One region of the Streptomyces sp. NPDC000983 genome, then DNA from elsewhere that is predicted to be linked to it. Evidence: riboswitches for the same ligand, from Rfam matches in the RefSeq annotation. Region 1 holds a riboswitch; each other region holds the start of a gene.
What was found. A riboswitch is a leader RNA that binds a small molecule or an ion and turns the genes downstream of it on or off. The one in region 1 is predicted to bind cobalamin.
Positions count from the first base shown of each region.

Region 2: another riboswitch for cobalamin. It lies ahead of ABT296_RS04910 (ribonucleoside-diphosphate reductase subunit alpha); the one in region 1 lies ahead of ABT296_RS23155 (SCO2321 family membrane protein).
Region 3: another riboswitch for cobalamin. It lies ahead of ABT296_RS26770 (energy-coupling factor ABC transporter permease); the one in region 1 lies ahead of ABT296_RS23155 (SCO2321 family membrane protein).
Region 4: another riboswitch for cobalamin. It lies ahead of ABT296_RS34665 (ABC transporter substrate-binding protein); the one in region 1 lies ahead of ABT296_RS23155 (SCO2321 family membrane protein).

Region 1 covers NZ_JBEPBM010000020.1:76,645-78,836, reverse strand. Annotated here, with positions in the region: gene ABT296_RS23165 (Strvi_7410 family MBL fold metallo-hydrolase) at 1-121, shown strand, start outside; gene ABT296_RS23160 (phosphotransferase) at 274-936, opposite strand; cobalamin riboswitch at 974-1,154, shown strand; gene ABT296_RS23155 (SCO2321 family membrane protein) at 1,230-2,192, shown strand, end outside.
Region 2 covers NZ_JBEPBM010000003.1:190,049-192,240, reverse strand. Annotated here, with positions in the region: gene ABT296_RS04910 (ribonucleoside-diphosphate reductase subunit alpha) at 1-908, opposite strand, end outside; cobalamin riboswitch at 1,033-1,172, opposite strand; gene mctP (monocarboxylate uptake permease MctP) at 1,430-2,192, opposite strand, start outside.
Region 3 covers NZ_JBEPBM010000026.1:96,147-98,338, reverse strand. Annotated here, with positions in the region: gene ABT296_RS26780 (DNA alkylation repair protein) at 1-230, shown strand, start outside; gene ABT296_RS26775 (hypothetical protein) at 402-617, shown strand; cobalamin riboswitch at 710-895, shown strand; gene ABT296_RS26770 (energy-coupling factor ABC transporter permease) at 926-1,639, shown strand; gene ABT296_RS26765 (energy-coupling factor ABC transporter substrate-binding protein) at 1,636-2,010, shown strand; gene cbiQ (cobalt ECF transporter T component CbiQ) at 2,017-2,192, shown strand, end outside.
Region 4 covers NZ_JBEPBM010000053.1:14,141-16,332, forward strand. Annotated here, with positions in the region: gene ABT296_RS34655 (effector-associated constant component EACC1) at 1-138, opposite strand, end outside; gene ABT296_RS34660 (hypothetical protein) at 269-577, opposite strand; cobalamin riboswitch at 712-888, shown strand; gene ABT296_RS34665 (ABC transporter substrate-binding protein) at 943-1,977, shown strand; gene ABT296_RS34670 (FecCD family ABC transporter permease) at 1,974-2,192, shown strand, end outside.

The DNA.
Region 1 (2,192 bases):
CCCTTACGGCTCCCGGAACATCGCGGTGTCGGAGGCCGAGTCCCACCTGCGCCGACTGGTGAAGCTGGGCCGCGCGGAAGCGGTCACGGGCAGCGACCCGGTGACGTACGTGGCGGTGTGAGACCGGGCAGCGCTCCAGGTCGCGGGTTGAGACCGGGCAGCGCTCCAGGTCGCGGCCCGGCTCAGGGCAGCGCTCCCGGTTTCGGCCCGGCTCAGGGCAGCGCTCCCGGTTTCGGGCCGAGTCCGATCGCGCTGCCCGCTGTCCGACTCCGGTCAGCGCTCCCCGTCCGTGAAGGAGCGCACCAACTGCTCGGCCTCGCCCAGCGCTTCGACCTCCCGCGCCGTCATGGTGGGGTTGGCGGCACGTCGGCGACGGGCCTCGCCCAGAGCCCGCCCGGTGAGGTCCGAGGGGTCCGCGAGGAGCGCGGCGGGTGTCGCGCGTACCGGCTCGGAGAGCTGTGCGTCGACGACGGCGACCTGGGCGAGGATCAGCGCCGACATGCCCCGGTCCAGGGCGGGTTCGCCCTCCTCGGCGTTGGTCCGGTCGATGTCGTGGGGGCCGTCGGCGGTGAGCAGGACGTTGTCCGGGTGGAGGTCCAGGTGGATCACCCGGCCGGGCAGCGCGTGCAGCCGCCGCAGCAGCCGGGCCAGGGTCTCGCCGGCCTCCCGCGGACCGATGCGCCCCGCGCAGAATGCCTCCAGCATCGTCGGCCCGTGCAGGCGCTCCATCACCAGCTCGGTGCGGGTGCAGTCGGCGGGGCGCACCCGGGGCACGGGGTGGCCGAGGGCGTGCAGGCGCCCCAGCAGGGCGGCCTCCGCGACCCCGTCGCCGTACTCCTCGCGGTCCCGGCGCAGGACCCACCCCTCGCCGAGCTCGTACACGTCCGACGCGCGCCCCGAACCGATCAGTCGGCCCGGGTTCCCCGAGATCCCCATGGCGGGGAACCCGTCCCCCGCGCGCAGCCTCCCCTCAGGTGTTTGTTTACGGGCCGGTAGAGTGGCGCCGTCGTCACTACACCCGTACGGGGGGAAGCCGGTGCAAATCCGGCGCTGACCCGCAACCGTGAGCAGCCTCTGGCTGCGAGCCGGACTGCTCCGTACGGCACGTGAACGGCTCACGCGCGCCGGCGACCCGCCGGTGCGCTGGCACCGTCGAGGTCTGCGGAGCCGAGCCGCCCGGGGTCGTCCCGTGCTGCCCGGCTCCCTTCAGGGAGAGGCACCCGCCGATCATGAACGTCCGCCGCAGCGCCGCGGTCCTGGCCGCCACCGCCGTGATCGGCCTGGCCACGCCCGCCCTGGCCGCGTCCCCGTCGCCGTCCGTGGCGATACCGTCCGGCCTGTACGGCACCACCGACCCGACGTACGACGGCGTCTGGCGCCAGTCGCTGGCGCTGCTCGCCCAGTACCGGTCGGATGTGACGCCCGCCGAGAAGGCCGTCGACTGGCTGCTCGGGCAGCAGTGCGCGAACGGGGCCTTCGCGGCCTTCCGCGCCGAGCCCGCCAAGGACTGCGACGCGAAGCTGATGGTCGACACCAACAGCACCGCCGCCGCCGCACAGGCCCTGTCCCTGGCCGGGGACGGCGACCACAGGAAGGACGCCGTCAAGGCGGTCACCTGGCTCAAGAGCGTGCAGAACAAGGACGGCGGCTGGGGCTACACGCCCGGCGGCGCCAGCGACGCCAACTCGACCGCGATCGTCGTCGGCGCCCTGAGCGCCGTGGGCGAGGACCCCGAGACCGTGGTGAAGGACGGCAGGTCGCCGTACGACGCGCTGCGCGGGCTGGCCCTGTCCTGCGAGGACGGCGGCGCCTTCGCCTACCAGCCGGACAAGAAGGGCGAGCTGGCCGCCAACGCGGACGCGACGGCGGCGGCCGTGGTCGGCATGAAGGGCCTGAGCATGGTGTCGGCGAAGGCCGCGGGCGACACCGACCTCACCTGCGCCACCGCCGAGGACTCCGACCCCGACCGGTCCGCCGCGAACGGCGCCTCCTACCTGGCCGGGGCGATGGCGAAGGACGGTCACCTGATGTCGGTGCTGCCCGGCGCCGAGGACCAGCCCGACTTCGGCAACACCGCCGACGCGGTCGTCGCGCTCGCGGTGACCGGCGGTCCGAAGGCCACGCAGAAGCCGCTGGCCTGGCTGGAGGAGAACTCCGCGGACTGGGCGAAGCAGAGCGGTCCCGCCGCGTAC
Region 2 (2,192 bases), on a different contig from region 1:
TAGACCGCGGCCGCTCCCTTGCGCCGGCCGCCCTGGTTCACGGCGGCGACCGAGGCGTCGAGGGTCTTGAGGAACGGCACGATGCCGTTGGAGTGGCCGTTGGTGCCGCGGATGAGCGAACCGCGCGAACGGATGCGGGAGTAGGCGAGGCCGATGCCGCCGGCGTGCTTGGAGAGGCGGGCGACCTGGTGGTAGCGGTCGTAGATGGAGTCCAGCTCGTCCAGCGGGGAGTCCAGCAGGTAGCAGGACGACATCTGGGGGTGCCGGGTGCCGGAGTTGAACAGGGTGGGGGAGGAGGGCAGGTAGTCCAGGCGGCTCATCAGGCGGTAGAGCGCTGCGACCTCGTCGAGGGAGCGGACGGAGTCGTCCTCGGCGAGACCGGCGGCGACCCGGAGCATGAAGTGCTGGGGCGTCTCCACGACCCGGCGGGTGATGGGGTGGCGCAGCAGGTACCGGCTGTGCAGGGTGCGCAGTCCGAAGTAGCCGAAGCGGTCGTCGGCCCCGGTGTCGATCAGCGCGTCCAGGCGGGCGCCGTGGATCCGCACGAACTCGGCGGTCCGGTCGGCGATGAGCCCCTCCCGGTGCCCGACGGCGACGGACCCGGTGAAGGAGGTGACGCCCTGCGAGGCGGCCTCGGCGGCGACGGAGAGGGTGAGCAGCCGGGCGGCGAGCCTGCTGTACGCCGGGTCCTCGGAGATGAGGCCGGCCGCGGCCTCCGTGGCCAGTTCGCGCAGCTCCGCCTCGTCGGCCCGGGCCGAACGGCCGCGCAGCGCCGCGGCGGCGACCCGGCCGGGGTCGGCGTCGGGGAGGTCGGCGGTCAGCTCGGTCAGGGTCCGCAGCAGCGCGGTACCGGGACCGTCGGTCTGAACCAGGTCGGCTGAAGCCGGATCGGCTGGCGCGATGGTCACGTGGGGCTCTCCCTCGCTCGGCACAGGGCTCTGCGGAGGGCAGGGGGCGGCTCACGAGCGCACGGGGCGTCGCGTCCACCGGCCCATTCCACGAGGCCCGGACGTCGAAAGCGCACCGGCCGGATGGCCGGGCGCGCTGTCGGCAGGTCCTCGGACTGACTCCTGTGCAGGTCTGTTCGGGGAACGGACATGCACAGGTACACCGTTGCGGGACAGTTCCGGATTCACACCGGATTCCCCTGCGGCGGCAGCGAGCACGAGCATACATCTTGTGCCGGGGCGCGGTGGTACCCCCAGATGTTGTGTCGCCCTGGCTTCAGAGCGTCAACTGACAGATGAGGAGAGTGAACCCGCGATGCTCCGGCACGGGGTTCCGGTTGGGGCACGGGGCACGGGGCACGGGGCGTGGGGCGTGGGGCGTGGGTACGGCGACGGGCCGCCGCCGTACGGCGCGTGGGTACGTACGACGACGGGCCGCCGCACAGCGCGTGCTGTCCGGCGGCCCGTCGTGGCGGCAACGCTCAGTGCAGCGGGGCCAGGTCCTTCTGCACACCCGGGTCGCCCGCGTCCGCGGTGTAGTCCCCGGGGCTCGTCTCGTCGACGCCCTCCGGGGCCTTCGCCGCCCGCAGCACGAAGGTCAGGACCACCGTGACGGCCAGGTTGAGCACGAAGGCCGTGAGCCCGATGTACCCGATCTCGCCGATGCCGGGGATCTCCTTCGAGGAGCCGCCGAAGTGGGCCTGCGTGGGCGAGGCCACGCCGTACGCCGCCACCGTGCCGTAGAGCATGCCGACCGCCCAGCCGCCCAGCAGCGCCCAGCGGTGGAACCAGCGGGTGAACAGGCCGCCCACCAGGGCCGGGAAGGTCTGCAGGATCCAGATGCCGCCCAGCAGCTGGAAGTTGATGGCGACCGTCTTGTCCATCGTCAGCACGAAGACCAGGGCGCCCACCTTCACCAGCAGCGACACGATCTTGGAGACCTTGGTCTCCTGCGCCGGCGTGGCGTCGGGCTTGAGGAAGTCCTTGTAGATGTTGCGGGTGAAGAGGTTGGCGGCCGCGATCGACATGATCGCCGCTGGCACCAGCGCGCCGATGCCGATCGCCGCGAAGGCCACGCCCGCGAACCAGGCCGGGAACATGTTCTCGAACAGCTGCGGGATCGCCAGTTGGCCGTTGTCCACCTTCACCCCGGCCGCGATCGCCATGAACCCCAGCAGCGCCAGCAGGCCCAGCATCAGGGAGTACAGCGGCAGGATGGTGGTGTTGCGGCGGATCACGTCACGG
Region 3 (2,192 bases), on a different contig from region 1:
TCCACCACATGAAGGCGAACGGCCGGACGGCGCCCAAGGTCTTCAAACTCACCCGGCGCGACCTGGCACCCGGCGAGTCGGCGGAGCTGACCCGCACCCACTCCTTCCGCCCCATCACCACACGCGTCTACCACCCGGGCACACACGCCGTACAACTCCAGGTCAACGGGCACCGGTTCGACGAGGTGGAGTTCACCCTCGGGCCGGTCCCGGGAGACGGCGGGAGTTGAGACGAGGAGCGCGCCGTCGCTGTGACGGATCCCTCGGCCCGTGGCACACGGCCGGACCACCGGACCCGTACAGGTGAATCGCGCACCCGCGGTGACATCGCGGGCCCCGCGTGCGGTAGGTCGCGATCGGACCCCACGCCCGTGTGATTCCGATCTCGGAGGAGCGCCTTCATGCGCGCACGCGTCACCCTCGTCCCCGCCGCCCTGGCCGCCACGTTCGTCGCCGGGACCGGTGCCACGCAGGCCGCCGCCCACGACGGCCCCCAGCTCAACGTCACCAACAACGCGCCCGTGGTCTCCGTGGTCAGCGGCGTCGACGTCAACGACCCGCTGGAGGACGTCCTCGAACACACCCTCAACTTCGGCGACGGATACAGCTGGGACTGACGCCACGCTCCACGGGGGCGCGCCGGAGCGCGAGCTTGCGTGCGCCGCCCTTGCGCCCCCGAGGAGCGCTTGTCAGCCAACCTGATCAGGCACTACTGTCACCACGCCTTGGTGAACGGGAAATCCGGTGCGATACCGGTGCGGCCCTCGCCACTGTGATCGGGAAGTCCGGCTCCAGCCCTCACGGGCAGCCACTGGGTCCTTCGGGACCCGGGAAGGCGGAGTCACGGGCGGTGTCACCCGTCAGCCAGGAGACCGGCCAAGGCGCGTCAACCATCCACGAGGTGCTGGAGAGGGTCTGCTGAGCCATGCACATAGCCGAGGGATTTCTGCCTCCGGCGCACGCGGTCGCCTGGAGCGTCGCGTCCGCGCCCTTCGTCGTCCACGGAGTTCGGTCGCTCACCCGTGAAGTCAGGGAGAACCCGGAGAGCACGCTGCTCCTGGGCGCCTCCGGTGCCTTCACCTTCGTACTGTCCGCGCTCAAACTGCCCTCGGTGACCGGGAGTTGCTCCCATCCCACCGGCACGGGGCTGGGCGCCATCCTGTTCCGGCCGCCGATCATGGCGGTGCTGGGCACCATCACCCTGCTCTTCCAGGCGCTGCTGCTCGCGCACGGCGGCCTGACCACCCTCGGCGCGAACGTCTTCTCCATGGCGATCGTCGGACCCTGGGCCGGATACGCCGTCTACCGGCTCCTGCGCCGCTACGACGTGCCGCTGATGGTCGCCGTCTTCTTCGGCGCGTTCGTCGCCGACCTGTCCACCTACTGCGTCACCAGCGTCCAGCTGGCGCTCGCCTTCCCCGACCCGAGCAGTGGATTCCTCGGCGCGCTCGGCAAGTTCGGCTCCATCTTCGCCGTCACCCAGATCCCGCTCGCGGTCAGCGAGGGCCTGCTCACCGTGCTCGTGATGCGACTGCTGGTGCAGTCCAGCAAGGGCGAACTGACCCGGCTGGGTGTGCTCCTCACCCGGCGGCAGACCCGGACGAAGACCGAGACCGAGACCGAGGCGGTGGCGCGATGAAGAGGAACACCAGGATCAACCTCCTGCTGCTGCTGGTCGTGGCGGCGCTCGCGGTGCTGCCGCTCGCGCTGGGCCTCGGCGACCACAAGGAGGAACCGTTCGCGGGTGCCGACGGCGAGGCGGAGACGGCGATCACCGAGCTCCAGCCGGACTACGAGCCCTGGTTCTCGCCCCTGTACGAACCGCCGTCCGGTGAGATCGAGTCGGCCCTGTTCAGCTTCCAGGCCGCCCTCGGGGCCGGTGTCCTCGCCTACTACTTCGGCCTGCGCCGGGGGCGGCGGCAGGGCGAGCGGCGGGCGCTGGACCGGGTGGCGGACGGCGGGGACACGTCCGGCGGTGTCACCGTGACCTCGCGGGCCGACCAGGACTGATCCCGCGTGCTGCCGATCGACGCGGCGGCGCACAGCAGTCGCTGGCGCCGCCGTCATCCCGTGGACAAGGCCGTGCTCGGGCTCGGTCTGACCGTGCTCGCGATCTCGCTGCCGCCCTGGCCCGGTGCCGTACTGGTCCTGGTCACCGCCGTCGCGGTGCTGCTCGGCCCGGCGGGGGTGCC
Region 4 (2,192 bases), on a different contig from region 1:
CACGGGCGGCGCCGTCGACGTCATCGTCACGGTCGCCGTGCGCCGCACCGAGCGGTCCGCCCTGAGCCAGTCGTACAGCGAACGCAACTGCGCCTGGTCAAGGGCGTGTTCGTCGCCCACGGCGATGGTGATGCGCATGTGTTTCCCTCCCCCTCCGGACGACGCCGGAATGCCGCCAAAGCCTAGGGACGATCAGCGGAGGGAAACACGCGGAATGAAGGGAACGAGCGGGAATGCCATCAAATGCCATGGCCCGGTGCCGCAGTGGTCACTCCGGGGCCTCCATCCAGTGCACGCACTTCAGCTCCTGCCCGCGCAGCTCGTACTTGAGGCAGATCTGGGCCCGGATCACGGGGGGCTGCTTGTCCCGGTCGTGGAACTCCGTGATGACCCGGTCGCCCTCACGGGTGGAGACCGCGATCTTCCGGCTGGTGTCGATGCCCAGCATCTTCTCCAGTGCCAGGCTCGCCAGGGCGTACTTCTTCGCGGCTTCAGGGTGGTTCCTGAACACCTGCGTGATCTCGCGGAAGAACGCGGTGTCCGTCTTGGTGTCGTACTCGGTGGCAGTCACGGCCATCTCCTTGAGTGGCAGTGTCGGAGAACACCCCTCTCTCCAGGCTGCTACTTCCGTGCAGGGCACGCCACTCGGGGCACGGCACGGACCGAGGGAGCCTGAGTGACCGACCGCACGCCCTGACCGTACGGCGGGCTTGATAGCCTCCTGGAGCCAGTCGAGCCACACCTTGAGGCCAGGGAATCCGGTGCGAATCCGGAACTGACGCGCAGCGGTGAGGGGGACGGGCGGGGCACGACGCCACTGGGAGACCGGGAAGGCGCCCCGACCGGACGAACCCGAGTCCGAAGACCTGCTGGCACCTTCGCGCCCCGGCGCGGAGGGACTCCGTAGGCCAGGCTCCGCGTACGAGCCCCGACCCCCGAGGCATGCCCATGCACCGCACCACCCCCGTCCTTCTCCTCGCGTCCGCCCTGCTGTTCACCGGTTGCGGATCCTCGACCGGGGACGACACCAAGGCCCAGGAGACCGCCGCCGGTTACCCGGTCACCCTCGACAACTGCGGTCACGAGGCCACCCTGAAGTCCGCGCCCAAGCGGGCCGTCTCCCTCAACCAGGGCACCACCGAGATCCTGCTCTCCCTCGGCCTCGCCGACCGCATGGCCGGCACGGCCACCTGGACCGACCCGGTCATGAAGGGCCTGGGCCCGGCCAACGCCTCCGTACCGCGCCTCGCCGACAACAACCCCTCCTTCGAGAAGGTCCTGGACGCCGAACCCGACCTCGTCACCGCCTCGTTCGTCTCCACCCTCGGCAAGGGCGGCGTCGCCTCCCGCGAGCAGTTCGAGGAACTGGGCGTGCCCACCTACGTCTCGCCCTCCGACTGCGCGGCCGGCAAGGACAACGACAGCGGCGGCGACGGCTCGCGCAGCGAACCCCTCACCCTGGACACCGTGTACGGCGAGATCCGTGACCTCGCGCGCGTGTTCGGCGTCGACGAACGCGGCGAGAAGCTGGTCGCCTCGCTGGAGAAGCGGGTGCGCACGGCCACCGCCGGACTGGACGCCTCGGACGTCACCCTCATGTACTGGTTCGCCAACTCCCAGTCGCCCTACCTCGCCGGCTGCTGCGGCGCCCCCGGCGCCATCACCCGAGCCGTCGGCGCGCGCAACGCCTTCGACGACACGCACGAGGAGTGGCCCCAGATCGGCTGGGAGACCGTCGCCGACCGCGACCCCGACGTCATCGTCATCGGCGACCTGACCCGCAGGCAGCAGACCGCCGAGACCGCCGAGGCCAAGATCCGCTTCCTGGAGACCAACCCCGCCACCCGCAACCTCACCGCCGTGAAGGAGCAGCGGTACGTGCTGCTGAGCGGGCAGTCGATGAACCCCTCCATCCGCACGATCGAGGGCATCGAGCAGGTGGCGGCCGGTCTGCGGGACTTCGGGCTCGTCAAGTGAGTTCCCGTACCCTGCTGTTGACCGGCGGCGGTCTGGCCGCCCTGCTCGCCTCGGTCGCCGTGGCCGTGACCATCGGCCCCGCCGACATCTCCACCGGCGATGTGTGGGCCGCCGTCGCGGCCCATCTCGGCCTGGGGGAGAGCACGTTGGCGCCGCTGAGGGACGGCATCGTGTGGAACCTGCGGATGCCGCGGACCCTGCTCGCCGCCGTCTGC